Regions from separate parts of the Pseudoalteromonas sp. BMB genome, predicted to be linked through region 3. Evidence: predicted binding sites of a transcription regulator. Region 3 holds the regulator's gene; each other region holds the start of a gene.
What was found. The regulator sigma-54, encoded in region 3, starts transcription at its own class of promoters, with help from an activator protein. The targets are predictions, from matches to a motif close to GTTGGCACGNNNNTNGNNT.

Region 1 (10,224 bases), on a different contig from region 3:
TTGTTAATTTGAAGGTTACTTTGACTAAACCCCATCTACAACCTAAGAAGATTTTCAACGTTATTAATTACTGAACGATATTTAAGTGTAATGAACATAGTGCAATGTGGCGAAACTGCACATGAATTTTCTTTCAGCGAAGTGCCTAATATGTGCATTATAATTGCCAAAACTTCATGTCTAATTTGCATTGAAATACACGTTAATGTTTCTACAATTGGGTTAAGCATAGCGATAAAATGGTGCTTTAAGAATTGCTAAGGAGTAGCAAATGCAGTCCATTTTCTTGGTAGCTATGTGAGTTAGGATTTACCGCCACGACCTAGTGTAGCGGTTGATATTGCTGTCCATGTTAAGGAGAAACAAGATGCAGCAGAGTATTTTTTATCTAGTCACTATTTTAGCCTTTGCGGCCATGTTGTCGGCCTTCCATCTCTTTCCTGAAGCGGTAATTTTTAATGTTTTTAGCAGTTTGTTTGCCGCATTACTTGGCTACCGAGCTTATACCCGTTGGGCTTTATTATTGTGTTGTATTAACGTGTTGGCCATGACGTTTTGTCCTTTGCTTGATTCAGGTGGTTGGTTAAGTCTCAAGGGGGCGGTCGTTTTTGTATGCTGTGTGATGTTTTTTGCAATAGCCTTTGGTTGCAATAAAGCGGTGACACAAAATAAAAGGTTTTATTATTAGTCGCCTACCTTGCCATGTTAAACTCGACTCAGGCGATGTGTTATCGCCTGAGTACTCGAGACAATAGGTGACAGGAAACCCGCATGCGAATATTAGCCGATCAAAATATGCCCTTAGTTGAGTCATTCTTCTGCGAAATTGGTGAGGTAACTCGGTTTGATGGCCGTAACCTTCAACCTGACGAGCTGAAAAACGTCGATATTCTGTTGACTCGCTCAGTCACCAAAGTCAATGAGGCCCTGTTAGCACAAGCCGATAAGCTGAAGTTTGTGGGGACTGCGACAATAGGGATTGATCATATTGATACCTCATTATTGGCCAGCGCCAATATCTCGTTCAGCAGCGCACCAGGCTGTAATGCGATAGCTGTTGCCGAGTACGTGATAAGCGCTCTACTTGCATATGCACAAGAAACCTCCACGGCACTTAAAGATAAAACGATTGCCATCATTGGTGTTGGTAATATTGGCGCGTGTTTAGCATCAAAGCTTAAAGGGCTTGGTCTTACGATATTATTGTGTGACCCAGTCAGGCAGCAAGCAGGGACATTGGGTTCACATATAGCCTTAGATGAAGCATTGGCTCGCGCGGATATCGTGACATTTCACGTTCCATTAGTTAAGCAGGGCCCGCATAAAACGGTTCATTTACTTGATGCATCGCGGATAGCGGCATTAAAGCCGGGCACGGTGATAATCAATGCAAGCCGTGGAGATGTTATCGATAATCAAGCGCTTTTGCGCGCTGTAGAGGATGGGCAAGCGCTTGAGCTGATCTTAGACGTTTGGGAAAATGAGCCGAATATTTTGCTGCCATTATTGCAATATACTCGTTTTGCCTCTGTACATATTGCCGGCCATACGCTAGAAGGCAAGGCACGAGGCACGCAAATGTTATACGAAGCTGTATGCCGAGAGTTCGATTTACCAGCCTGCATAACGATTAGTGATTTTCTCCCTAAGCCAAGCGTCACAGGCTGCCAGTTGCAAAGCACAGCCAACGAGCAGGATATTATCAATTTAGCGCATCTTGTTTATGACATTCGTCGTGATGATGGCATCATGAGAAAACAGCTAAACACATTGGGCTTTGATACCTTGCGTAAAGCATATCCCGTGCGTCGAGAATTTAGTACAATTGCAGTCAATAATGACTCACCAATCAGTGCAAAGCTTTACCAACTTGGCTTTTCTGAGCACAAGAGTTAAGTGTTGTGGTTGGTATATTACAGAATGAGGAAAAATAATGTCGCAAAAATATAATGTTGCGGTACTTGGCGCAACAGGTCTTGTTGGCAAGCAAATTATCGAATTACTAGCGGAACGAAAATTTCCTGTAGACACATTGTACCCACTGGCGAGTAGCCGAAGCGCGGGTGAAGAAATTGACTTTATGGGTGAAAAGATCGAAGTTCTGGATGTTGAAGAGTTTGATTTTTCTAATGCCCATATCGGTTTGTTTTCAGCGGGTGGTTCCGTGTCGGAGAAATATGCACCAATCGCCGCTGAAGCTGGCTGCATTGTGATAGATAACACCTCACATTTTAGATACGACTTTGATATTCCATTAGTGGTTCCTGAGGTGAATAAAGACAGTCTTGCAGATTTTAGAAACCGTAACATCATTGCTAACCCAAACTGCTCTACAATCCAAATGCTAGTGGCACTTAAACCAATTTATGATGCCTATGGCATTGACAGAATTAATGTCTCAACTTATCAAGCGGTATCTGGTGCAGGTAAAGAAGCGGTAGATGAGTTGGCTAAGCAAACTGCAAACTTAATGAATGCAAGACCGATGGAAAACGAAGTGTTTAGCAAACAAATCGCTTTTAACGTTATTCCTCAAATTGATGCGTTCCAAGAAAATGGTTACACCAAAGAAGAAATGAAGATGGTGTGGGAAACGCAAAAAATCTTGGGCGACTCAAGTGTTTTAGTGAACCCGACTGCGGTTCGCGTTCCTGTGTTTTTTGGTCATGCTGAAGCCATTCATCTTGAAACGCGCATGCCTTATGATCTTGAACATGTTAAGCAGTTACTTGCTGATGCGCCGGGTGTTGAGTTAATTGAAGACGAAAACGACTACCCAACACCGGTAAGTGATGCAAGTGGTAACGATACCGTTTATGTGGGTCGTGTAAGGCAAGATATTTCACATCCATTGGGCTTAAACTTATGGGTGGTATCAGACAACACCAGAAAAGGTGCAGCAACAAATAGCATCCAAATTGCAGAAGCCCTGATAGAAAGCTATCTATAAGTACCCATTGATATCGCAAAGTAAGCAAAAATTTGCTTACTTTGCGATATAACGGCAAACTTCTGCCAAGAAGTTTGCCGTTAGGTCAAATACTTGACTATTCTTCACCTATATCAACTATTCCAAAATCAGTAAAAAGCATTATAACCATGTTAACTTTCAATACGTTGCAATGGATATTCCAACATATCTGGTTTATAGTTTGCATTTGGAATAGAGCTTGCTTCAAAGCCATAATAATAAAATGTCGTTTAACGGGTGTTAAACATTTGAGTAAAGGATCGGCATGCGCGGTTTAGCCTTATTTAGTATCTTTGTATTCGCACTGATTGCCACACCAGTATATACCCAAGAGGGGGTAGTGCTAAAAGGCCCTAAAGGGGTTGATTATGGGGCTCAAGGTCGGTCAATAGGGCCTATCAGACCCACGGATACATTGTGGCGTATAGCACAAAAAGTGCGACCAGATGACTCGGTCACCATTTATCAGGTGATGAAGGCGCTTTACGATAAAAATCCTAATTCATTTCTAGATAAAAACCTCAACCATATGCAGGATGGGGCGTATTTACGTATTCCTACCATCAATGAAATTCGCAGTGTAAACCCTGAGTTGGCAAAGCAGAAGTCAGATCAAGATGACAAACTTTGGGAAATGAAACGTAAGGGATTATTGAATCCAAATGCAATAAACGAAGCTGAAAAAAAGGTTACACAAGCTCGTAAAGTCGATGTAGAAGAAGCAAAAGAAGACCTGACTAATCAACTGCGCTCTTTAAAGATGGAACAGGACATGCGCCTGATGGACTTACAAAAAGAGTTCAAATCCTCGGTGCGTAATGTTGAAGAAATCCTATCCGAAAACAATAAATTAAAACAGCAGCTCGGTGCTATTTCTACTGAACTTCAAACGGTTCGTACCCAACTTGGTAAAGACAGCGAAATCCAGCAACAGCTCAAGGCTGTTATTGACTTGCAAAATGAAATGATTGACCAGCAGGCGGCTCAGGCAAAAGCGCAAGAAAGTAGCGAATTAAGCACATTCTTTAGCTCACCAGCTGGCATTGCATTACTTGCCACATTACCAGCGCTACTGGCAATTGCTGGATTAGTAATGTACCTACGCCGAAGAAACCAATCTCAAGCGTCGACAGATGACGACGATTTTCTTCCGCAAACACCATCGGTGGCTGCAGGCACTGCGGCGGCGGGAGCTGCAACCGCTGCAACTGCATTTGACCCTGAGCCAGACCCACTTGATATCGGAATGGGCGACGATGAAGACGCACTGGGCGCAAGCGTACAGTTAGATGACGATATCTTACCTGAAGACGATGAGATTACCTTTGACTCACTTGATGACGACTTCGATGAAGGAAGTGATACGTTAGATCAAGATGAATTGGATAGCTTACTAAACGAAGATATTTCGTTTGATGATGACCATGACGAAGACTTTATGCAACAGAGCTTTGACGAGGCTGTTGATGAAGTTTCGCTTGATGTTGATGATGGCCAAGATATTTTAAGTGACAGCGATCTTGATGATTTGTTCAATGAGTCTCAAGATGAAGAAATTGATGTTAGCGATGATGCCCTTGCCGCTCTGAGCGAGGAACTCGCAGATGAGCAAGCGGATGCTGGTGCAAACGATGATGATATCGATTCAATTCTTGATGGTGCGCTAGATGAAGAGCCCGAATTTAGCGGCAATTTTGATAGTGAGAGCTTAGTCGATGCTGATGATATCGATGCGCTACTTGATGCCTCTCAAGATGCTGACGATGATGCATTGCCTGATTTTGAGGAACCAAGCACTGAGCTTGCGGGTGATGATATTGATGCCCTGTTAAATGAAGTGCAAGACGATGCGTTAGCTGAAATTGACGAAGAGTCAGATACGCTCGACGGTGATGATATCGATGCTTTATTGGATGAAGCGCAGGAAGATACGTTGCCGGAATTAGAAGATGAGTCCGACGATCTCGCTGGTGATGATATCGATGCTTTATTAGATGAAGCGCAAGAAGATACGTTGTCGGAATTAGAAGAAGAGCCTAGTGATCTCGCTGGTGACGATATTGATGCTTTATTGGATGAAGCACAGGAAGATACGTTGCCTGAATTAGAAGAAGAGTCCGACGATCTAGCTGGTGATGATATCGATGCTTTATTAGATGAAGCGCAAGAAGATACGTTACCGGAATTAGAAGAAGAGTCCGATGATCTAGCTGGTGATGATATCGATGCTTTATTGGATGAATCGCAAGAAGATACGTTGCCGGAATTAGAAGAAGAGTCTGATGAGCTCGCTGGTGATGATATCGATGCTTTATTGGATGAAGCGCAAGAAGATACATTGCCGGAATTAGAAGAAGAGTCCGACGATCTCGCTGGTGATGATATCGATGCTCTATTAGATGAAGCGCAAGAAGATACGTTGCCGGAATTAGAAGAAGAGTCCGACGATCTTGCTGGTGATGATATCGATGCTTTATTAGATGAAGCACAGGAAGATACAGTACCTGAGCTGGAAGCAGAATCTGATGAACTGACCGGTGACGATCTCGATGCATTAGTTGACGAAACACCAGAAGATGTTTTGCCAGAGCTGGAAGAAGAATCTGACAAACTGGCCGATGACGAACTCGATGCATTAGTTGACGAAACATCAGAAGATGTTTTGCAAGAGCTGAAAGAAGAATCTGATGAACTGGTCGATGACGAACTCGATGCATTAGTTGACGAAACTCCAGAAGATGTTTTGTCAGAGCTGGAAGAAAAATCTGATGAACTGACCGAGGATGGACTCGATGCATTAGTTGACGAGACACCAGAAGATGTTTTGTCAGAGCTGGAAGAAAAATCTGATGAACTGGCCGAGGACGAACTCGATGCATTAGTTGACGAAACACCAGAAGAGGTTTTGCCAGAGCTGGAAGAAGAATCTGATGAACTGGCCGAGGACGATCTCGATGCATTAGTTGATGAAACACCAGAAGATGTTTTGCCAGAGCTGGAAGAAGAATCTGATGAACTGGCCGATGACGATCTCGATGCATTACTAGACGAAGCACCAGAAGATGTTTTGTCAGAGCTTGAAGAGGATGTTGGTGAGCCTGTAGATGACGAGCTCGACGCATTACTAGACGAAGCACCAGAAGATATTTTGCCAGAGCTGGAAGAAGAATCTGATGAACTGGCTGAGGACGAACTCGATGCATTAGTTGACGAAACACCAGAAGATGATTTGCCGGAGCAGGAAGAGGGAGCTGACAAGTCTGAAGTGGGGTCTGAACAGCCTTTAGCTGAGTCTGATCAAACGGAGTCAGGACACTTGTCGGGTATGTTGGATGAAGAGGATGCTATTCCGGAATCATCTGAAGAATCGGTGGAAGATACATTACAGTCCGATCTAGCCAATGAAGCAGATTTTAGTGATGAAAATGTTCAAGCTGACGAAGACAGTGAATTTGAAGATCCTGATTTAAAAAGTGTTGATGAGCTATTACAGGAGCTTCAAGCCGAAGAACAGTTTGAGTTGGATGCTGAACTTGAAGACGACTTTTCGGATGAAGAAGTTGAAATTGAGCTGGGAGATGATCCACTTAATGACGAGGTGGATTTACTGGCAGAAGAAGAGTTTCTTGACGAAGAAGATCTGCAACCAAGCGCAGAGCTAGAGAGTTACCCTGAGCTGGAGCTCGGCGAAGAACTTGAAACTACTGACTCGCAAAGCGAAACCGAAAAAGCATTATCAGAAGCATTATCCAATGACGCTCAATTGGATATAGAGGACGGGCTTGATGACGATCTTCTCGACGATGAAATCTCTGGCTTTGATGAAGATGATTTGCCTGAATTTAGTGCGGATTTCGATGAAAATACCTTGCTTGAAGACGAGCCTGAAGCGCCACTCGACGAAGCCGAAAGTGACACGCTTGAGTCTGAACCCGAACTGGGCATCGAAGATGAGCTGCCAGAGTTAACCGCAGATTTCGATGAAGAGACTTTGCTTGAAGACGAACCAGAAGCACCGCTCGACGAAGCTGAAAGTGATGCGCTTGAGTCTGAACCCGAACTGGAAGTCGAAGACGAACTGCCAGAGTTAAACGCAGATTTCGATGAAGAGACTTTGCTTGAAGATGAACCTGAAGTGCCGCTCGACGAAGCTGAAAGTGATGCGCTTGAGTCTGAACCTGAGCTTGAAATCGAAGACGAGCTGCCAGAGTTAACTGCGGATTTTGACGAAGAAACCTTGCTCGAAGATGAGCCTGAAGCACCAGTCGAAGCAGCAGAAAGTGATACGCTTGAGTCTGAACCTACACTTGAAATCGAAGACGAACTGCCAGAGCTAAACGCAGATTTCGATGAAGAGACTTTGCTTGAAGACGAACCAGAAGCACTAGTCGAAGCAGCCGAAAGTGACACGCTTGAGTCTGAACCTGAGCTTGAAATTGAAGACGAACTGCCAGAGTTAACTGCAGATTTCGATGAAGAGGCTTTGCTTGAAGACGAACCAGAAGCACTAGTCGAAGCAGCTGAAAGTGATACGCTTGAGTCTGAACCTGAGCTTGAAATTGAAGACGAACTGCCAGAGTTTACTGCAGATTTCGATGAAGAGGCTTTGCTTGAAGATGAACCAGAAGCACCAGTCGAAATAGCCGAAAGTGATGCGCTTGAGTCTGAACCTGAGCTTGAAATTGAAGACGAGCTGCCAGAGTTAACTGCAGATTTCGAAGAAGAAACTTTGCTTGAAGATGAACCAGAAGCACCAGTCGAAACAGCCGAAAGTGACGTGCTTGAAGACGAACCAGAAGCACCGCTCGACGAAGCTGAAAGTGATGCGCTTGAGTCTGAACCCGAACTGGAAGTCGAAGACGAACTGCCAGAGTTAAACGCAGATTTCGATGAAGAGACTTTGCTTGAAGACGACTCTGAAGTGCCGCTCGACGAAATTGAAAGTGATACGCTTGAGTCTGAACCTGAGCTTGAAATCGAAGACGAGCTGCCAGAGTTAAATGCAGATTTCGATGAAGAGGCTTTACTTGAAGACGAACCTGAAGCACCAGAAAGTGGTACGCTTGAGTCTGACCCCGAACTGGAAGTCGAAGACGAACTGCCAGAGTTAAATGCAGACTTTGATGAAGAGGCTCTGCTTGAAGACGAAGCTGAAGCAACGCTCGAAGAAGCTGCAAGTGATACGCTTGAGTCTGAACCTGAACTGGAAATCGAAGACGAGCTGCCAGAGTTAACCGCAGATTTTGACGAAGAAACTTTGCTTGAAGATGAGCCAGAGCTTGAAATTGAAGAGGCTCTGCCAGAATTAAACGATGAAGATGACTTGGAAACTCTACTTTCTGAGCCACAAACTGAATCTGAATTACCAGAGGTTAATGAAGCCGAAATTGAAAAAGAATTTATGGCTGACTTCACCCAAGCAGACTTCGATGCTCTACTCAGCGAACTGGACGATCCCAGTGACTTTGATGCCGGAAATGCAGAAGATTTTGAAGTAGATTTCGATAGCTTGTTACAAGACGAATTGGTCGCAGGAGAAGCCCAAGCGCTACCAACGGACGCCGAAGGTTCAGAAGACTACTTAGAAATTGAAGATCTACTTGAACAAAGCGACGATCTTGATAGCGATGTTGAACCTTACGTTGGCGCAAATATGGACGTTGGGCTTGGCGATTTTGAAGAGCTGTTAGCGGGTGAAAATACCACGGATGTTGATTTAGAGGATGAAGGGTTTGCCGCTAAATTAGATCTAGCAAAAGCTTACATCGAAATTCAAGATTATGATTCGGCTATATCAACGCTCAGCGATGTTATTGAGAACGGCCCAGATTCGGTGCAAGCTGAGGCTAAGTCGCTTAAATCCGGTCTTACAGAGTCTTAATACTCACATCAACGATACCGACCAAACAAAGTAATTGCCTTGTTTGGCCGGTATCATCATCTACTTCTTAGCTTAAGCGCTTTAATTCACATCGCCAATCGCATAAAATGTCGTTTTTGTTATGGGTTGCGATAGAAAAAGTATGCGAGTAGCGTTAGGCATTGAATATAATGGTGCAAATTATAGTGGTTGGCAGAGGCAAAATCATGTCAGCAGTGTCCAAGAAGAAATAGAAAAAGCGCTATCGAATATCTGTAATCATCCCGTTGAGATAACTTGCGCAGGGCGCACTGATGCGGGGGTTCATGCAACGGGTCAACTCGTGCATTTTGACACGGATTCTGCTCGCGATATGAGCGCTTTTACATTAGGAATGAACTCTCAGCTTCCCGACGACATTGCGGTACGATTTGCTAAAGAAGTCGACCCTGAGTTTCATGCTCGTTTTTCTGCGACAGCTCGTCGATACCGCTACGTTATTTATAATCACACCTACAGGCCGGGTATTTTACGCAGTGGCGTAACGCATTTTCACCACGAGCTTGATGTTGAAAGAATGAAAGCTGCATGCCCTGTGATGATAGGGGAGCAAGATTTCACTTCTTTCAGGGCGGTACATTGCCAGTCTAATACGCCGTTTCGTAATATCCATCACTTAGAGGTGAAACGCATTGGCAAATATATCGTCATTGATATTAAAGCGAACGCGTTTTTACATCATATGGTGCGCAATATTACAGGTTGTTTACTTGATATTGGTGTTGGCAAGCAAGAGCCTGAGTGGATGGCAGAACTGCTTGTTGCCAAAGACCGCACCTTAGCAAGTGCTACGGCAAAACCTAACGGATTGTATTTAGTTGATGTGGACTACCCTGAACAATGGCAAATAGAAAAGATGCCGCTTGGGCCTTTATTCTTGCCTGAGGAATTAGTGTAACGGTCATATTTATGTAGTACCTTATACTCTTAAGACCAGTTTTTTATATCACCTATAGCTAAATCATGATTTAATTGGGAAAAGATGTCTGTCTTTGCTGACGGAACAGAATAAAGCACGATAGAGAGTTGCAAATGAGTTGGTTAGAAAAGATCTTACCTAAAACCACGAAATCTTCTGGTAAAAAAGAGATCCCAGAAGGGGTTTGGGCAAAGTGTACAGATTGTGATTCAATCCTATACAAAGCGGAATTAGAAAAGTCCTTAAACGTATGTCCTAAGTGTGATCATCACATGCGTATTACGGCACGTAAACGTCTTGAAAGTTTCTTAGATGATTCAGATCGTCAAGAGCTTGGCACAGAGCATGAGCCACAAGACGTATTAAAGTTTAAAGACTCTAAAAAATACTCGGATCGTATCGTTCAAGCACAAA
Region 2 (10,224 bases), on a different contig from region 3:
AATCTATCACCTGTTGCACCACTACCCGTTACGTTCATTTGTAAGCCAAAATAATCGCCCGTTCCCGTGATGACTCCACCTGCAATATTACCAGTCGTCGGAGTACCGATAGGATTGCCTTTGGCATCTACAGCTGTTATTTCAACGGTTGTTGCACTGGTATAAGTAACTTGAAAATCGGTAGCTGGCAACTCATTGCCGCGCCCAGGCTCAAGTGTTGCCGTAAGCGCTGCGGTGCCTGTATTTTCGCTGTAAGCAAAGCCACCCACGGTAGGTATTTTAAATATATCTCCACCTATGTTGCCATCTAAGTCCATTCCCAATCTATTTTGCTGATTAAAAGCATCTGCCAATGCGAGGCCAATTTGACCTAGTTGGTTTTGTGCCGGGATCAACACTTCATCTCTAAACGCCAGTAACCCACCGATTTTGCCTTTCAAGCTGCCGCTATCTAACTCGAGCTGTACAACATTTTTATCTTTAATGTCTAGGATTAGTTCTTTATGGTTAGGATCTGGGTTGCCTTTCATCGCGAATAAATTGAAGGCTCCACCTTGCATCACAAGTGCATCCCCAGTGCCTAAAAATACGAGCTTCTCGCCATTTTCACCATCGAGTGTTTCTATATCTACAAGTTCAGCGAGTTCCTTGATAGCTTGATCTCGCTCGTTAAGTACACTGTGATCGACATTGTTCAGATTGAGTGCTGATTTACTCGCTACTTGTTTATTTAACTCGCTGATTTTTTGAACAAGGTTGTTAGCTTCTTCTGAGAAAATATCCAATTGCTCGTTCACAATACTGTTTTGATCAACAACTATTCCTGACAGTCTATCCATTTGATCAACAAGACCTTGAGCGCCCGTCATAAATAAAGAGCGGTTAGTTGTCGATGAAGGCAAGTTAATCGCGCTTTGTAAATTGTTAAACATCGAGTTGATGCTCTTGCTCAGACTGTTTGAGTCTTGTGCAAACAACGTATCAACACGGCTTGCCTCAGTGACAAACTGCTCGTAGTAAGACTGATTAGAAATATCACGATTTAATTGCTGCTGCGCAAATTGGTTGAGCAAACGCACGGTTTCACCGCGGCCAACCATGCCACCTATCATTGTTCCGTGTTCAGTCCGTTCACGGATATACCCTTTGGTATTTAGGTTAGCGATGTTTTTACTGGTGGTTTGTAGTAACTCAGAGTTAGCCCTAACCCCTGCTGCACCAATATTTAATAGATCAAATGACATCTCATCTGACTCCCTTTGTTAGCGCACCGGATAAGAAATCGGATACATCAATACGCTTTAAAACTGACTTAATTTTGTTGGCATAATTCGGATCGGTCGCGTAGCCTGCATTTTGAAGCTCACTTAAATAAGCATGACTATCACCAGCCTTATTTAAGGCTTGCTCGTATCTCGGATTACCTTTTAGGAAACTGACATAATCATCAAAGCTTTGTTCTAGCGACTTGTAAGCACGGAAATCGGCTTGCTTTTGCACCGGTAACCCTTGCTCAAATTCAAGTGTCGATTTTCTGGCGCTTTCACCACTCCAGCGGCTATCCGCTTTGATATTGAATAGATTAAAACTGCTACTACCATCTTTTTTGCTGATGATGTGTTTACCCCAACCAGTTTCCAGTGCAGCTTGTGCAACCATTACCGCAGGGTTCAAGCCTAGCTTTTTCGCAGCAATTTGAGCGTATTTCCAAATTCTGTCGACGAATTCCTCAGGAGAAGCAAAGCCTGTTTGCTCATCGCTTGAGGTATTTGCCTTAACATTGACAGCCTGCGGTTCAGGTTTACGCACACTCTCACTCGCTGTCGCCTGTCCTTTAAAGGAAAGATCGCCGTCAGCTCTCATTACTGAGGCAGGCTTATACTTTTCAGAATTAGGAGACAACTGCTGCACAATCAGATCTGCAAGTCCTAAGCTGCCCTGCTCAGATAAATGCATCGAAAGTTGCTGATCATGCATTTCTTCAAAAAATTTGACACCACTAGAGTTAAATGGACTGTCTTTATCCTCTAGCGCCTCATTCGCTTTACGCATGCTTTGTAACAACATTTGCGTAAAGATAGACTCAAACTGTTGTGCCGCCTTTTTCAATGCCTGATCTGAGGCACCTTGATCGCCAGCACCTTTCAGCGCCTCTTTACGGATCGAATCAAGGTTTCCTAGGTCAAAAAAGCTTTGATTTTTCAATTGGTCGGTGTTCATACACTCAGCACTGTTTGACGTTAATAACTATACAAATAGAAATGCAAAATCCGAGCCAAAAAAAAGCCCCACAATTGTGGGGCTAACTAGTTGATTAATAATAGAACATCAAATGACGACTAATTGACCATTTATTGCGCCCGCTTCTTTTAGCGCTTCAAGGATCGCCATTAAATCACCAGGTGCAGCACCAACTTGGTTAATTGCCCTAACCAAGTCATCAAGGCTCACGCCTGGGTCAAACACAAACGCTCGAGAGTCGTCCTGATTTACGTCGATAATACTTTGCTGCGTCACTGTTGTTTCGCCATTCGCCAGCGCATTAGGTTGAGACACATTTTGTTGCTCAGCAATCGTTACGGTAAGGCCGCCATGAGTAATTGCCGCAGGCTGCAACTTGACATTTTTGCCGATAACGATAGTACCTGTGCGCGAGTTAACGATGATCTTCGCAGCGGTATCCGCTGGTTTGAATTCAAGATTCTCTAGCGTAGATAAATACGCAACGCGCTGAGACGGATCTCTTGGTGCAATTACTCGAACTGAAGCTGCATCCATAGGTTTAGCACTGTTTGGTCCAACAAGACCATTGATAGTGTCGGCCAAGCGCTTTGCGGTAGTAAAATCCGGTCTATTCAAGTTAAAGGTAATGTAATCACCCTGAGTAAAGGGGCTTGGAACTGCTCGCTCCACTGTCGCGCCGTTTGCCACCCGACCTACTGTCGGGGTGTTGATCACAACTCGGCTCCCATCGGCACCATCAGCGCCCAAACCACCGACAATCAAGCTACCTTGCGCAATTGCATATACGTTACCATCAACCCCTTTAAGAAAGGTCTGAAGTAACGTGCCGCCTCGTAAACTACCAGCACTACCAATTGATGACACAGTAACGTCAATGGTTTGACCGGGTTTAACAAAAGGTGGTAAGTCAGCATGAACCGCAACTGCCGCGACATTTTTAATTTTTGGCTTTAAGCTTGCTGGCATCGTGATCCCAAAGCTATTCAACATCGCTTTAAAGCTTTGCTCGGTAAATCTGGTTTGCTCACCGGTACCAGGTAAGCCCACAACTAGGCCGTAGCCTACCAGTTGGTTTGAACGAACACCTTCAACCATACTGACGTCTTTAACTCGCTCAGCAGATGCCAAAGAAGAAAAACCAACCAACGTAATGGCCGCACCGATAAGCAAAATATTCTTAAGCATATTGTTCATTTTCAGCACCTTAAAACGGCATCAGCGCGCTCATAAAGAAACTCGTTAACCAACCTGCACTTTGCACTTCTTGTTGGTCGCCTTTACCTGAGTATTGAATTCTGGCGTTTGCTACTCGATTGGACTCAACGGTGTTATCTGCCGTTACATCCTGAGGTCTTACTAATCCTTCTAAGCGAATAAACTCCTCGCCAGTATTGAGAGTTAACCACTTTTCGCCACGGATCACTAAATTGCCGTTTGGAAGTACTCGGGTGACGTTTACTGAAATATTACCAAATAGGCTGTTTGACTGATTGGCTTGAGAATCACCAGAGAATGAAGAGCTTGAACTTGCTCCAAATTGTATCGCTTCCTTACCAATATTGATGGCATTGCCACCAAGACCAATCACAGGGTCTAGGCTTGAATCACTAGATTTATCAAGTTGAGAATTCGCAGCTTTGGTCGCCTGAGTCGTTTCTCTGAGTACGATGGTAATAATATCACCGACTCTTAACGCTTTTTTATCAGCATAAAGATCATTGGAAAACTGCGTATTAAACAATGACCCTGTTGCTACCATTTGGGCTTGATTATCCTCGGGATAGATAGGTGCATAATACGGGTCGTCACGCACCACATTTTTATTTTGTGTTGTACTACATCCAGATAATGCAGCGACCGTTACGATGGCTAAATATAATGCACGCATAATACCCCCTACCCAATTACAACTGTTGATTAATGTAGCTCAGCATCTGATCTACCGTTGAAATCACTTTTGAGTTCATCTCATACACGCGTTGTGTCTCGATTAGATTTACAAGCTCTTCGGTCACATTAACGTTTGACGTCTCAAGTGCGCCTTGAACTACTTTACCTAACCCTTCAACGCTTGGGTTACCTTGTACAGGTGCACCACTTACCGCAGTTTCTGTGTACAGGTTTTGACCAATTGGCTCAAGACCTGATGGATTAATAAAGTCACTGATCGTCAATTGCCCAATGACAACGTTTTCAGCTTGCCCTGCAACGCGCACTGATACTTCGCCATCTTGAGAAATAGTGATTGACTGTGCATCGTCGGGCACATTCATCTCTGGTAACACAGGAAAACCCGCACCAGAAGTAACTATCCGTCCCTCTTCATCCGTCGTGAACTGACCGTTTCTTGAATACGCAGTTGTGCCATCTGGCATCTGAATCTCAAAAAAGCCCGGACCTTGGATCATCCAATCCAAAGAGTTTTCGGTACTTAACATATTACCTTGAGAAAAATTCTTTTGGTTAGCGACCACTTTGGCACCTGCACCAAGCATTAAGCCTGATGGTAGTTCTGTATCCTGAGAGCTGCGGCCACCTGGTTGATTGATGTTTTGATACAGCAAGTCTTCGAATATCGCCCGACTCTTTTTGTAGCCGACGGTACTGGCGTTCGCCAAGTTGTTCGAAATAACTGAAATATCAGTTTGCTGAGCATCTAAGCCTGTTTTACTTATCCACAATGCTGGATTCATAATCTCTACCTCACTCTTAAACTATGCGTAGGAGCGAAGTGTGTCGCTCATCTATTTCTTCAGCTGTTTTCATCAGCTTAATTTGCATTTCAAATTGTCTTTGATGGTTGATCATATCCACCATCTCATGAACGGGATTGACGTTGGACATCTCTAAGAAGCCACTCATTACTTTTGCAGTTGGAGATATTTCACAAAAGCCACAGATCCCATCTTCTAGCTTATCTTCTTTTGGTCTATACAGGCCGTCATTGCCCTTTTGTAGCTTGCTATTATCTGCTTCAATAATTTTCAGCCTATCAACCACTTCAAGAAAGTTGGCAGGGGCGCCTTGTGGACGCACTTGAATAGAGCCATCGTCACTAAACACCACTTTATCAACGGGGATAGGTAAGACAATAGGTCCACCTTCGCCAATAAGTTGACGCCCGTGGGCTGTGACTAACGCACCGTCATTACGAATGTTAAGCGTACCGACTTTGGTGTAAGCTTCTTCGCCCGAGGCGTCAACGACGCTGATCCACGACTTATCATCTACTGCAATATCAAGCTCACGACCAGTTTCAACGATTGCACCACCGGTCATATTCGTACCAGGACGTTCTTGCATAGCAAAAACCCGAGAGGGTAACCCTTCTCCGAATGCCTGCATTGAACGCGCTTGAGCAAAATCTGCTTTGAAGCCAGTCGTGTTGGCATTAGCAAGGTTATTCGCTTTGAGTGCCACACCGCGTAAGCTCTGCTTAGCGCCTGACATTGCGATATACACCATTTTATCCATGACGATGACCTATAAAATTCAAACTTAATCTAGTTAATGCAAACACAGTGCCAAAGTGATGAGATGTTTTTGACGGGCATAAAAAAGGCTGCCTTTGTAGCAGCCTTTGGAGGGCATAATATATTATCGGATCTGTAATATATTTTGTTGTAATGTTGAGTTAACCTCAAGCGCTCGAGAGTTCGCTTGGAAGTTACGTTGAGCGCTGATAAGATCAACTAACTCGTTTGTGAGGTTGACGTTCGATTGCTCTAACGCAGATGAACTAATACCACCAAGCGTACCTGTGTTTGGTTCGCCTGCAAGTGGCTCGCCAGAAGATAGGCTTTTCTTCCACTCAGTATTACCAATCGCTTGGAGGCCTTGAGAATTCGGGAAGCGTACGAGCGCGACTTGCCCTAGGAAAGTCGAGTCACCGTTAGTGTATGAGGCCACTACTTTGCCATCAGTACCAATATCAATACCAGCTAATCGACCTACGGTTGCACCATCTTGTTCCAGCGCTTTCACTTCAAATCGACCTGATGAATATTGTGTCGGTAACTTCTGAGCCGTGTTTGCTTCATCACGCCAGTTAACAACAATATCATTCGGGAAGGTTGCGCCGTTTTCTAACAAGTTTGACATACCAATAGTTGGATCCGTCGCATCTTGAGGACCTGCAAGGCTAAGCGGGTTAAACGTCGTACCCGTATTATTGCTAAATGTCAGTGGTGAAGCTGATGGATCATCCGCTGTTTGTGAAGGAATACCACTTGCATCAAAACGAAATACGCTTACTGGAGTGTATGGCACTGCTGGCGTAGCGGTTGGGTCAATTTGCTGCGCATTGTGGTTAAATGGCTTATCGTCCATTGTTGCATAAGTTGACCATTGATTATCCGCTGTTTTTCTAAAGAACAGTTGTAACGTGTGCGATTCACCCAATGAGTCATATACCGTAATTGCCGTTCTTGAGTTATACGATGCACTTTGCGTAGGATCGAATGCAATCGTAGGTGGCTGCGCCGTTGCATCTAGATTAAACGAAGTATAGATTTGCGACGTTGCTCGAGGAGACCCTGATGCATCTGGAATTTGAATTGGCGATGTGGTACTTAGACTCAAAGACGTCGTATCACCTGTTGATGGATCAACAGGGAAGCCTTGCAAGTAGTCACCTTTTGCATTCACGATAAAGTTGTCTTTATTTAGTTTAAATGCACCAGCTCGAGAATACGTAAAATCCTGAGACTGAAGAGAGTTTGACATGGCAAAATAGCCTTCGCCCTCAATCGCCAAGTCTAGCGAGTTTTGCGTGAACTTTAATGACCCTTGGTGAAACTGCTGCGCTACCATGGTAGTTTGTACACCATCACCATTTTTCGTTTTGCCAGAGCTAAAAACCGAAGACGCGTAAACATCAGCAAATTCTGCACGAGACTCTTTAAAACCCGTCGTGTTCACGTTAGCAATGTTATTTGCTGTTACGTCCAAGTCTTTTTGCGCGGCGGCAATACCTGTCAGTGCTATATTGAAACTCATACTCTCACCTCTAAGTTCTTAAGGTTAATTCTTTAAAACTACTATGCTATTTCAGCAATATCAGTTAAGCGCACCGCGCCTTCTTTGGTATTAATGACGATGCCGTTAGCACCATTAACATTAACACTGTCAATATTTCTAAATGTGGCCGAAGGTAAAGTCTGATATTCACCTTCAATCATGCCTTCCGCTTTTATGGTATATTCACCAGGGGGCATCATCTCGCCATCTTTATTCTTACCATCCCACTCAAAACGCACAGCGCCTACACTTTGCTCACCAAACTCAAGCGTCTTGACAATCGCTCCAGATTCGTCATAAATACCCACAGATAAATTCTGCACAGGCTCTTGGACAATCACCGAGCCCTTTGTAAGTGCATCATCACCATGTTCTAACGTCGTTGATTCGAGTAATGCTTTTTTACCAATCAGCGTTGATGCTTGAAGCGCTGAGTTAGAAGTCATTGATGCAGCTAACGAGTCAAAATTCTCATTTAGCTTCGAGATCCCCTCAGCCATGGTAAAACTAGTCATCTGCGCGATCATCTGATCGTTGTCCGCAGGCTTACTTGGATCTTGGAAAGAGAGCTGTTGAGTAAGCAGCGAGAAGAAATCTTCTTGCGATAGCTCATCTCTGGGCTTTTTCTCCTCGGCCTGTTTTTGCCTATCCCAGTAGAGTGAATCTACACCCGTTGAAGAAGTGGCATTTACATTATTACTCATCAGCTGTTACTCCCAATTTAGCGCTGGCCTAGTTGCAATGTTTTACTAAGCATTTGCTTTGCAGCGTCTGCAACTTGAACATTGGTTTGGTAAGAGCGAGAAGCAGAAATCATGTTTGCCATCTCCTCTACCACATTCACATTCGGTTTATAAATGTAGCCATTTGCGTCAGCACTTGGGTGGTTTGGGTTGTATTCAACTTGAAGCGGCTTGTCGCTCTCAACCACACCTAAGACTTTTACTCCAACTGAAGATCCCGCAACATTGTTCTGGGAAGCTGCAGCTTTGGAAAGTTCAGCGGCAAATACAGGGTGTCTAGCGCGATACACAGTATCCTGACTAGAGCTCACTGAGTTTGCGTTCGAGATATTACTTGCGGTGGTATTAAGTCGCACATTCTGTGCGCTCATTCCTGAACCCGCAATATCGAAAACGTTATATAAACTCATAATTATGCCCCTTGTCCGCCGAGTGCCTTTTTAAGGCTACTGAACTTACCACCAAGAAATTGCAAACTGGCTTGGTACTCTAATGCATTCTGTACATACAAGTTTCGTTCCACTTGTATATCAACTGAGTTACCATCACCTGTATCTGCTTGATTTGGCGAACGATATAGTTCAGACGAGTTACTCATTTTGGTACCACCAGTGAGGTGTTTTGCATCTGTTCTAACCATATCATTGCCGCTTCTTTGCATTGTCTTTGCCGCTTTTAAAGCACTAGCAAAGTCAATATCTTTAGCTTTGTATCCTGGAGTGTCTGCGTTTGCGATATTGCTTGCTAGAATTTCAGCGCGCTGTGAGCGCAGCAGCATCGTATGCTGATGTATACCCAACGCTTTATCGAAACTAATTGCCATTATCTGACTCCAAAAAATTGACTCAGGTATGACAAAGCAACCTTTAGGCCAGTTTTAAAAAAAGATTTATTCATTAAATTTCAATGTGTTACATTGTGTTTTTTGGAATAATTAAACTTGAGCCAATATTGAGGAGTGAAATAAATAAGAGGAAGCGTCTGAAGAGTCAGCGGTTGAACTTAGAAAATCCAAGGTTAATTAGTGTAGATACTGGAACTGCGACTGAGTACAAATATTCAATACCTATTTATAGCGAACGTCCCTGCCGCTATATGTGAATATTAAGTCTTTTTCTGATAGATAATACCAGGATTACAACGGATCATATTAAAGTCGTCACTTAAACCCGCCATCGATTCTGACGCACCTAAAAACAAATAACCATTAGGATTTAACGACTGAGCAAATTGCGAAATGATTTTGGCTTTCACTTCCGGTGAAAAGTAGATCAGGACGTTACGGCAGAAAATTACATCAAACTTACCCATCAATGCATAAGAATCTAGCAGGTTTAAATGTCTAAAACTGACCATTTTACGGATCGGTTCAACAACCTTAGCCATTCCATTGCCACTATCCATAAAGAACTTCTTTCTACGCTCAGGCGACAACCCTCGCGCCAACGCTAGCGCGTCATATTCAGCATTCTTACACATATCCAGCATGGTGTTAGAAATGTCTGTACCGACGATCTGCACACCCATTTTCAGCGCGCCAGGGCTTTTACTCACATACTCACTCGCAGACATCGCGATTGAATATGGCTCTTGTCCTGATGAACTTGCCGCCGACCAAATCTTAACTGGGCGTCTCAAGTCTTTAAACTCTGGTAAGATTTTCGATTTAATTAGCTCGAACGGATAACTATCCCTAAACCAAAGTGTTTCATTCGTTGTCATCGCATCCACCACAGCGGCACGCAATTGCCGCTCATGGGGACTGAGTGTTTTAGCTACTAAGGACGAAAGTGTTTCCACACCAAAGCGAGCCATCAGAGGAGCGAGTCGGCTTTTGACCAAGTACAATTTATTGTCACCCAGTACAATACCGCACTGTTGCTCCAAAAAGGTTCTAAATTGATCGTACTCTTTTTGCTCTAAATGCTTATTTTCCAAGTGCTACCACCAGCTTTAATCACAATGAACCCATTTTTTAACCGCTGAAGCTAATTCATCTGGGTTAAACTTAGCAATAAAATCATCAGCGCCAACTTTCTCAATCATGGCCTGATTAAATACACCACTCAGTGAAGTATGGAGTATCACATGCAATGGCGCTAATTTTGGATCAGCTTTTATTTCAGCCGTTAGCGTATAACCATCCATTTCCGGCATTTCAACGTCAGAAATTAATAGCCCGACTCGCTCAGTGACATTATTTTGACAGTCCATTTCC
Region 3 (10,224 bases):
TGGCTTAATAGCAGGGTTCCCACGTACCAGACACAGCTTGAGCACTATGGTGATTGGTAAAGAAGGTGAGCAAATGCAACGGGACTCTGCATATACGTTATCTCGCGTGCACACAGAGCTAAAATCCCCTGAAGAAGTTGGTTTAGAAGCCGCGCAATCAACGCTGGAAAAATTAGGCAGTCGTAAGGTATCAACACGTAAAGTGCCTGTTATTTTTCGAGCGGATATCGCGAACAGCTTATTTGGGCACTTAGTGTCAGGTATTGGTGGCGGCGCGCTATATCGGAAGTCTAGCTTCTTGTTGGACTCTTTAGACACACAGATTTTTAATCGCTGCGTAAATATTGAAGAGAAGCCTCATTTACTAAGAGGGCTTGCTTCGAGTCCTTTCGATAGCGAAGGTGTAAAAACCATCGATCGTGAAATTATCACAGATGGCGTGCTTAATACTTACTTATTGGCAAGCTATGCCGCGCGCAGAATGAATATGCAAGCGACAGGTCACGCAGGTGGGATCCATAACTGGTTAGTAAAACCAACACACGACGATTTAACCAGCCTACTTGCGTCGATGGGCACTGGCTTATTAGTCACTGAACTAATGGGACAAGGTGTTAATACGGTAACTGGTGATTACTCAAGGGGAGCAGCTGGCTTTTGGGTTGAAAATGGTGAGCTTCAATATCCTGTAAGTGAAATTACTATCGCTGGTAATTTAAAAGATATGTTTATTGGGATTGAAGGCGTTGGCGGTGATATTGAATGCCGAGGCGCAGTACAAACCGGCTCTATACTACTCAATAATATGCAAATAGCGGGCGAATAACTCCCTTCATCAGCTCAAGAAATGCTGGTTTTGACCAGCATTTCCCGCCATTTCGACACTGTTACACTAATAACCAAGTTGCGGTGCCAAGGAATGCAAAAATCCCGACAATATCGGTAACCGTTGTTAGTACCACACTACCAGCTAGTGCTGGGTCGATATTCATTCTCTTTAGCATAATTGGAATACTGGCACCCGCGATACCTGCTGCGACTAAGTTCATAAACATTGCGAAGGCAATAACTGCACCGAGTGTGAAGTCCCATTGCCATACAGCAATAACCCCAGCGATCAAGACAGACCACAGCACGCCGTTTAAGGCGCCGATCGCCAGCTCTTTACCCATTAAAAACTTTTGGTTAGTCTGGTTAATATGACCAAGGGCAATACCACGAATCACTAGGGTTAGCGTTTGGCTACCGGCAACGCCACCCATACTTGGTACTATGCCATTTAACACTGCGAGAATAGGTAAAATATCCAGAGTACCTTCGAAGAAGCTTGCAACAAACGCTGCCATCAATGCGGTTAACAGGTTAATCCCAAGCCAAATAGAGCGGCGCTGGCTACTTTTTAGAACTGGCGCAAAGGTGTCTTCTTCATCTTCAAGACCTGCCATACTTAACAAGCTGTGCTCAGCATCTTCACGGATGACGTCAACAACGTCATCAATGGTGACACGACCAAGCAAATGAGCGTTATCGTCAACTACAGGAGCCGAGATCCAGTTATGACGCTCAAAAAGCTGCGCCACTTCAGACTCATCCATGGAGATAGGGATCGTTTCCTTATCTTCATCCATCAAGTCTCGAACCATACTGTCAGGAGACTTAGTTAATAAGGTATTGACAGGCAGCGTGCCTAAAAAGCAGTTATCTTTATCAACTACATACAACTCGTCCGTACCGTCTGGCAATTCGCCTTTAAGACGTAGATATCTAAATACAACTTCTAAGGTAACATCGGGTCGAATAGTGACCGTGTCAGTGCTCATTAGCGCACCGGCCGAGTGTTCCTTGTAGGACAAGGCTTGTGTCGCACGTTCTCTATCTTGGCTATCCATCGCACCGATAACGTCTTGGTAGACGGTATCAGGCAGGCTTCTTAGGACATCACCAAGGTCATCGTCGTCCATGTCTTCTGTAGCGGCAGCAATTAGCTCCGGCTCCATCTGGGCGATGATCCCAAGTCTTACGTCCTCTGACAGTTCCTCTAAGACATCCCCTTGGATATCTGGGTCAACGAGCTGCCACAGCATAGAGCGAACTTTATGAGGAGATGATTCTAAAAGCAGTGCTGTGTCACAAGGAGCTGTTTCTGCGAGCATACGCCTAACTTGAACAAACTGACCACTGTTTAAGGCTTTAGTTACCTTTTGGAGTTGTTCCAGTGTGTAGTCTTGTTCAAATACTTCAGGCATAGGCATCCTTTTTGATAATAATGTTGGCTAACGTGATTTAGTTAACCTAATTCATTTACTTTATCGCAGAAACCAATTTCTTAATTTGAATTTTATTCGTGTTGTTTCTGCTGGTGGGTTGCTACCGTTAATACACGTTAAAGGTGTACGCAACGATAAAGTAGGATTTTCTCGGCAACTCGCTTTACTGCACGAAAGAAACCTAAATTGGTATTACAGTGTAACTCAGTTTATTGAGAACTACCAAGGTTTACGCTTAATTATGAGAGACTTATTATACCAATTCGCTTAATTAAGTGATCTATTTTGAGGCGAGAAAATCTTGTCGATAACACGGCGAAAATTTTGCTATTTAGTTGTTCTAAATGAAAAATTTTTAACACAGTTAGCGTCAGATTTGCTCCTTCAAATTGAGCAAGTATTAAGACTAATTGGTATTAGGCCAGTCTGGTTACGGAGGGGGAGATTAGCAGGGAATAAATGAATCAGACCTTAGTGCTATTTTGGTGCTAGTAGCCCAAGTTACTCGGATTCATTAAATTTATTTTCTATTAGTCCGCCAATGGCGTCTAGTGCATACTGAGCATCAGGACCTTCACAAACCACTCGGACTTCTTTCCCTTGGCTGCTTTCAAGTAACAACAGCGCTAGTACGCTGTCAGCAGCTGCGCTTTTGTCTCCTTGATATAAGGTCACTTCGGCATCAAATTGGGTTGCTAATTGTGCAAGAACCGTCGCTGCTCGAGCGTGCAGACCAAGCTTGTTCTGAATTAAAAACGTATCTTCTAACATTTAACCCTCTTGCTCACGGTGGCGAATTTTGACGTTGGGATGGGTTTTAGCAAAACGCTCACCAATGGTTTGCGCTAAGTATACCGAGCGATGCTGCCCACCAGTACATCCTATCGCGATCGTTAGATAGCTGCGATTGTTACGCTCTAAGTGTGGTAACCAAGTTTGTACAAAGGTTTGGATCTGCCAAGTAAACTTTTGCACTATGCTGTGACTCGACAAATAGTCTTTGACTGGCTGATCTAGGCCAGTTAGTGGCTTAAGCTCAGGCTCCCAATGTGGGTTGGGCAAAAAGCGCGCATCAAAAACGTAATCCGCTTGTTTTGGGATGCCGTGTTTAAAGCCGAAAGATTCAAAGGTAATAATGAGTTGTTTGTCTTTTTTACCTAAGATTTTTTCGCGGATATCTTCTGCAAGTTGATGAACGCTCAGGCCTGTAGTATCAATGAGAAAATCGGCGCGAGTGATCAACACGTCTAACAATTCCCGTTCTTTCTTTATCGCAACATCTAATGGAAGATTATGCAGTGAAAGAGGGTGCAAACGGCGTGTTTCTGAGAAGCGTTTTATCAGGGTTTGATCGTCACTGTCTAAATAAAACAGGGTAGGTTTGGCAAAGCCAGGTAAGTATTCAAGAATGTCATTAAACTCGTCCTGTTCTTTAGGCAAGTTTCTAACATCAATACTGACTGCAATTTTATTATAATTGTCCGAAACACTGCGGACTAAAGACGGCAGTAAATTGACCGGAATGTTATCTACACAATAGTAGCCTAAGTCTTCCAATACTCGAAGCGCTACAGATTTACCAGAGCCTGAGCGGCCACTGATAATGATAAGCTCGAGTCCTTTTTCTTCATCACTCATCAAGTTCACCTTGGATCACAGCATATAACTCATCGTCACTTTTTGCTTGTCTAAGCATTTTGCAAAAAGACTTGTCTTTGAGTGTATCAGCAATCGCCGCTAAGGTCTTCAGGTGCTGTTGATTGTCACCTTCGGGTACGATGAACGCGACAAAAATATCGACAGGCTGCTTATCTATGGCTTCAAACTGGATCCCTTGCTCGCTGACAAGCACCATTGCAAGGATTTTATCCAAACCTTCAAGTCGACCATGGGGAATGGCAATGCCTTTACCGATCCCTGTGCTGCCTAATTTCTCTCGCGCCATTAAGGCGTCCAAGATAGCATGCTGACTGGTATTTGGAATTTGGCTATGGGCCAGTTCGCTGATGTATTCTAAAATACGTTTTTTGCTATTAAAAAGGACCGCAGCTTTACTGCAGTCCTTGTTCACTAATTCACTTAATTTCATCTTAGTGTCGAGTGAGCTTCTCTTTGTGTTTAATAACTTGACGATCTAGCTTGTCGATAAGGCCATCAATTGCGGCATACATATCTTGATGCTCTGTTGATGCAAATAGCTCGCCGCCGTTTACGTGTAATGTTGCTTCTGCTTTTTGTACTAGCTTCTCGACATCAAGGATCACATGCACGTTATTGATATGATCAAAGTGCCTTTCTAGCTTCGCAAACTTGTTGGTGACATAGTCTCTTAATGAGTCAGTAATTTCTACATGGCGACCAGTTAGATTTAGTTGCATAAGCATTTTTCCTTCTTGGGTTTTACGTCTTATATCAAGCTTTTACGCTGATTTGACGGTGGAATGGCTAGGGATTCACGATATTTTGCAATCGTACGTCTCGCTACCTTAATTCCTTGCTCAGCTAAGATATCTGCAATTTTGCTGTCACTCAATGGCTTCGCGGTATTTTCTGCAGCTATCAGCTTTTTGATAAGTGCTCTAATTGCTGTAGAGGAGCACTCACCTCCATTTTCTGTACTTACATGGCTAGAGAAGAAATACTTCAGCTCAAATATTCCCCGAGGTGTATGCATGTATTTTTGTGTTGTCACACGGGAAATTGTGGACTCATGCATCTCAACCATTTCAGCAACATCATTTAGCACCATAGGGCGCATTGCTTCGGGGCCATGTTCAAAGAATGCCTGTTGTTGTTGCACAATGCAATTGGTAACTTTTAATAATGTATCATTTCGGCTTTCTAAGCTTTTAATAAACCACTTTGCTTCTTGTAAATGTGAGCGAATAAACTGACTATCCGTACTGGATTTCGCCGTTCTAGACATCGCAGCGTAATGGTCGTTTACTCTTATTTTAGGCATAGCATCAGGATTTAGCTCTACGACCCAGCGACCTTTTACTTTTTTCACTGATACGTCAGGGATCACATATTCAGGCTCTTCATGAATAATGCTTGCCGCTGGTTTTGGGTTAAGGCTATGAATTAACGTCATGACCTCTTTGAGATCGGCTTCTTTAAGGCGCGTTTTCTTAGCCAAAGTTCGATAGTCACGGCTGGCAAGCAAATCGATATGCTCTGTCAGGATCATTTTCGTTTCGGTAATCCATGGCGTATCTGGGGCGAATTGATTTAGCTGAATACACAAGCACTCTTGTAAACTACGCGCTGCGATACCGACAGGATCGAAAAGTTGGATACGTTTGAGTACGGCTTCGACTTCATCCAGCTCAATAGGCTCTTCGCTACTTTCATCATTAATGCTTTCTAAAATGTCTTCGCAAGACAGTGTTAAAATGCCTGACAGGTCGACTGCTTCAATAATCGCAATCGCAATCGCTCTATCTGTTGGACTAAATGGTGTCAGCTCAAGTTGCCACATGAGATAGTCGTGGAGAGATTCAGAGGTTTCCCCTTGATAAACATTATCGTCATCGGGAAGTGGGCCTGAACTTGCAGCGGGTGCTGCGCTCATATATTCATCCCAAGTGACATCCATGGCAAGGTCATCACTGACAGTGTCTTTGCTCATGGCGGTATCTGAGTCTATCTCATAGTCACTAACCTGCGCTTCATCGCTTGAATCTTGATTGTCGTCAGCACTACTCTTTTCTTGGCTGTGTTGGTCAGCGTTTTCGCCGTCAGTATTATCACCTTCTTCCACTTCCAACAATGGATTGCTGTCTAATGCTTCTTGTATTTCTTGTTGCAGATCCAATGTACTGAGCTGCAGCAAGCGAATGGCTTGTTGCAGTTGCGGAGTCATTGTAAGTTGCTGCCCCATGCGCAGCTGTAATGATTGCCTCATGTATCTCTAACAATCCTTTTTAACAGTTATTAATACTACGTCTTAACTATAGCTTGAATTGTTCGCCTAGGTAGACATCTCTTACGGTTTGATCTGCCAAAACATGTTCTGGCGTGCCTGCAGCGATTAACTCACCATGTGAAACGATGTAGGCTTTTTCACATACGTCCAGTGTTTCTCTAACGTTATGATCGGTGATTAGCACACCGATACCGCGATTTTTTAGGTGCTCTATGATTGTCTTTATATCTAACACCGAAATAGGATCAACACCAGCAAAAGGTTCATCTAACAGGATAAACTTAGGATTAGCGGCTAAAGCGCGAGCAATTTCTACGCGTCTTCTTTCGCCTCCCGATAATGCCATGCCCTGTGAGTCACGAATGTGTTGAATATTAAATTCGTCCAGTAACTCGTTTAGTTCAGCTTCTCTCTCAACTTTAGATAAGTCTTTTCGAGTTTCTAAAATCGCCATCAAATTTTGATAGACCGTGAGTTTTCTAAAGATTGAAGACTCTTGCGGTAGATAGCCAATACCAAGTCGCGCGCGGCTGTGCATCGGTAGCAAAGTGATATCTTCATCATCAATCTGAATAAAACCTTTGTCGCTTGGTACTAACCCTACAATCATGTAGAACGTAGTGGTTTTACCTGCACCATTTGGTCCTAATAAGCCTACAATGCTGCCAGCCTTAACACTTAAGCCAACATTTTTGACGACTTCACGACCTTTATAACTCTTTGCTAGACCAGTTGCTTTGAGCTCGCTCATTAATTGTTACCTTCTTCCTGCGCTTTTTTATCTTTTGCGTCTTTTTTGTCATCAACAGGAACAAGGATGGTTCTTACCCGAGAATCTTCTTGGTCTGAGCGCTCAGCACTGATCAATTGCTTTTCAATGTCATAGGTGATGACTTGCGCATTGATTTTTTGCCCAGTTTGATTGATTTCCGCATCGCCAGAAATGACTAAGGTGCCTTTTGCAACGTCGTAACGAATTTCGTTTGCTTTGGCTTCTAGCAAATTACCATCAGGTTGACGTTCGCTGAAAATAGCAGGGCTGCCAGTTGCAACAAGTAGTTGCTTGTTAGTACCAAGCTCCGCGCGGCGGTGGACTTCTAGGCGATCGGCATTTATTTTTCTGTTGCCATGAATAATAACAACATTTTGTTCAAAAATACCGATGTTGCTTTGCAGTTGAGCTTGCTGACGGCCAGCATCAATAATGACTTCATTTTGTTCTGCAGCAATTGCTAGAGTAGAACTTGCAAGCAAGCCGATGAAAACTAGTTTGTTAATGATTTTACTGGTCATAATAAATTGTCTTTGTGTGGTTGATGAGTTCGATCACTTGCTTTTGTAGATCCGCATGCAGCCCTTTACCCGTGATCCTAAGACTAGGACCTGTGATAACGACAGGGTGTTCCGATTTCATCAATTTTTGCTTAATTTCAACTCTTACATTATCGGCATTGATATCGGTGATCATGGCGTTAGGCGTTAAATTCTTTGCCAGCACATTGCCTTCTAATATCAAGGTATTGTTTTCGTACAGTGTTGCTTCTAATGCACTTATTTGCCAATTCTGCTCACCGTTATATAAGGTGAAAATAGGCTTTTCAAAGTGACTAAAGCCAAGATCTTGATACAACTCCATCTTATCAGCAGTTACCTGATAGTTTAATAAGCCATTTTCACTATAGGTCGTTTGCTGAAGCGTGGTTGCAACATAATCGGGCTTAGCTAACGGTTCATCTTCTTTTGCTGAGTCCGCCTCTGATGGATTCAACATGGGCGACCACATCCATACCATTAGAGAAGCGAAAACAATGAGTAAGATGACACGTAATACGGTCATGTACTTGATCCTTTGGAAGTCAATAAGTGATTTTGGCTGAGCATTAGAAGATCAGTCAGTTCTCTCACGGCACCAAAACCACCAGGCATCAAGGTCGTGTAATGGGCGATATGTTTAACAAGAGGATGTGCATCATTGACGGCAACGGCAAAACCGACTTGCTCCATTACGGGTAGATCTGGGCCATCATCACCAATATATGCAATTTCGTCATCACTAAGGCTGAGCTTAGTCTTCAGTTCATCATATGCCACTAATTTGTTTTCTTGGCCTTGGTAAATATAAGTTACATTTAAACTAGTCATGCGTTGCTGAACTATTTGTGAATGCCTACCTGTGATAACGGCGACTTCGATACCACTATCAATTAAGGCCTTAATACCAAACCCATCTTTGGTATTAAATGCTTTCAGTTCTTCTCCATTATTACCAAGGTATATACGTCCATCTGAGAATACGCCATCAATATCGCAAATCAATAATTTGATTTGTTTTGCTTTTTCCCAAGCTTCAGGTGAAATCGTCTGATATAAATCTTCAAATTGCATTACAGCACCCCCGCTCTAAGTAAATCTTGCGTATTCAAGGCGCCAACCGGTATGTTGTTTTCGTTTACCACAATCAAGCCATTAATTCGTTTGGTTTCCATGATATTGAGTACCTCAGCTGCGAGCATATCGGCGCGTGCAGTCGTACTTTTAGCCGTCATTACTTGCGTGATTGGGGTGGTGTGAATATCGACCTTTTGTTCGATAATACGGCGCAAGTCACCATCGGTAAAAATACCTTGTAATTGCGAGCTTTCATCTACGATTGCCGTCATACCTAAACTTTTAGCTGACATTTCAAATAAAGCTTCTTTAACTGTGCAATGACTATTGACCATAGGGATTGCATCCCCTTGATGCATGACGTCAGCAACGGTTAGTAGTAGACGCCTTCCTAAACTACCGCCAGGATGGGAAAGTGCAAAATCATCAGCCGTAAAGCCTCTGGCTTCAAGTAGCGCAACCGCGAGCGCATCACCCATCACTAGCGTAGCTGTGGTGCTCGCCGTGGGTGCAAGTCCTAATGGGCAGGCTTCTTTTGATACTTTAACACAAAGGTGAACCGTTGCATTACGAGCCATTGTAGAGCTCGGGTTACCTGTCATGGAAATAACGGGTGCCCCTAAGCGCTTTATCACAGGCAGGATTGAGATCACCTCTTGGGTTTCCCCTGAGTTGGAGATCATCAGTACCACATCATCTTTGGTGATCATACCCAAGTCGCCGTGACTTGCTTCTCCTGGATGAACAAAAAATGCGGGGCTGCCAGTACTTGCGAGTGTCGCTGCGATTTTGTTACCGATGTGGCCTGATTTACCCATGCCAATCACGATGATGCGACCTTGGCAGCCAAACATAATTTCACAGGCTTTTACAAATTGTTGATCAACAAACTGTTGCACTTCTTCTATTGCTGCAAGTTCAGTAGCAAAAACTTGATTTGCAGAATCAATAAATGGGTTCGTTGTCACAAGGCTTCCTTAAATGATGTAGTAAATATAACCGACGAAGCTTGCGACAAGTATGCCACCTTCCAAGCGGTTGATGCGGCGCTGACCTGTTAGGCTGAGGCTCATTAGGATAAGCAGCAGTGTCGCGCCAAGCATAATAAAGATATCACGTGACGCAATATTGGCGTCGAGGACAGATGGGTTAATAATCCCAGCAATCGATAGCACTGCCAATATATTAAAGATGTTCGAGCCAATAATATTGCCAAGCGCTAGATCGTCTTCTTTTTTAAGTACGCCAGCAACACATGCCGCAAGCTCGGGTAAACTAGTACCAACGGCGATAATGGTTAATCCTATTAGCAGGTCACTCATGCCAAAATATTTGGCGATGTCAACCGCGGCGCCAACGAGATAGTCCGCGCTAATAGGCAGTAAAATCATACCCACGATTAACCAGAAAACGGCTTTTTGAGTTGGAATATTATTTGGCACTTCTTCACAGGCTTCACTGACAAATGGGTCATCATTATCTCCACCACCACGCTTGGTGATAATGATAAGTGCAAGAAGAAAAGCGGCGAAACCGACTAATAACAAAACACCTTCTACGAAACTAAAGTGGTTATCACTAACGATATACCAAGCTGCCAATGAAACGATGACTAACAGCGGCATTTCGCGGCGCAAAATA

Region 1: a site for sigma-54 is predicted at 3,158-3,176, ahead of BB427_RS01415 (FimV/HubP family polar landmark protein). Genes of this name have one in related genera too.
Region 2: a site for sigma-54 is predicted at 5,755-5,773, ahead of BB427_RS01635 (flagellar basal body rod protein FlgF). Genes of this name have one in related genera too.

Annotation. Positions count from the first base shown of each region.
Region 1 is NZ_MBQA01000013.1:32,204-42,427, forward strand. It holds gene BB427_RS01400 (DUF6419 family natural product biosynthesis protein) at 368-688, shown strand; gene BB427_RS01405 (4-phosphoerythronate dehydrogenase) at 772-1,896, shown strand; gene BB427_RS01410 (aspartate-semialdehyde dehydrogenase) at 1,934-2,950, shown strand; gene BB427_RS01415 (FimV/HubP family polar landmark protein) at 3,237-8,852, shown strand; gene truA (tRNA pseudouridine(38-40) synthase TruA) at 8,995-9,789, shown strand; gene accD (acetyl-CoA carboxylase, carboxyltransferase subunit beta) at 9,924-10,224, shown strand, end outside.
Region 2 is NZ_MBQA01000013.1:79,247-89,470, reverse strand. It holds gene flgK (flagellar hook-associated protein FlgK) at 1-1,244, opposite strand, end outside; gene flgJ (flagellar assembly peptidoglycan hydrolase FlgJ) at 1,246-2,220, opposite strand; gene BB427_RS01650 (flagellar basal body P-ring protein FlgI) at 2,329-3,429, opposite strand; gene flgH (flagellar basal body L-ring protein FlgH) at 3,449-4,132, opposite strand; gene flgG (flagellar basal-body rod protein FlgG) at 4,149-4,937, opposite strand; gene BB427_RS01635 (flagellar basal body rod protein FlgF) at 4,954-5,718, opposite strand; gene flgE (flagellar hook protein FlgE) at 5,842-7,242, opposite strand; gene BB427_RS01625 (flagellar hook assembly protein FlgD) at 7,284-7,967, opposite strand; gene flgC (flagellar basal body rod protein FlgC) at 7,985-8,416, opposite strand; gene flgB (flagellar basal body rod protein FlgB) at 8,419-8,829, opposite strand; gene BB427_RS01610 (CheR family methyltransferase) at 9,111-9,944, opposite strand; gene BB427_RS01605 (chemotaxis protein CheV) at 9,960-10,224, opposite strand, start outside.
Region 3 is NZ_MBQA01000105.1:31,305-41,528, reverse strand. It holds gene pmbA (metalloprotease PmbA) at 1-826, shown strand, start outside; gene mgtE (magnesium transporter) at 888-2,246, opposite strand; gene BB427_RS07685 (HPr family phosphocarrier protein) at 2,769-3,038, opposite strand; gene rapZ (RNase adapter RapZ) at 3,039-3,905, opposite strand; gene ptsN (PTS IIA-like nitrogen regulatory protein PtsN) at 3,898-4,356, opposite strand; gene hpf (ribosome hibernation promoting factor) at 4,358-4,645, opposite strand; gene BB427_RS07665 (RNA polymerase factor sigma-54) at 4,675-6,174, opposite strand; gene lptB (LPS export ABC transporter ATP-binding protein) at 6,221-6,946, opposite strand; gene lptA (lipopolysaccharide transport periplasmic protein LptA) at 6,946-7,488, opposite strand; gene lptC (LPS export ABC transporter periplasmic protein LptC) at 7,478-8,032, opposite strand; gene kdsC (3-deoxy-manno-octulosonate-8-phosphatase KdsC) at 8,029-8,580, opposite strand; gene BB427_RS07640 (KpsF/GutQ family sugar-phosphate isomerase) at 8,580-9,551, opposite strand; gene BB427_RS07635 (calcium/sodium antiporter) at 9,561-10,224, opposite strand, start outside.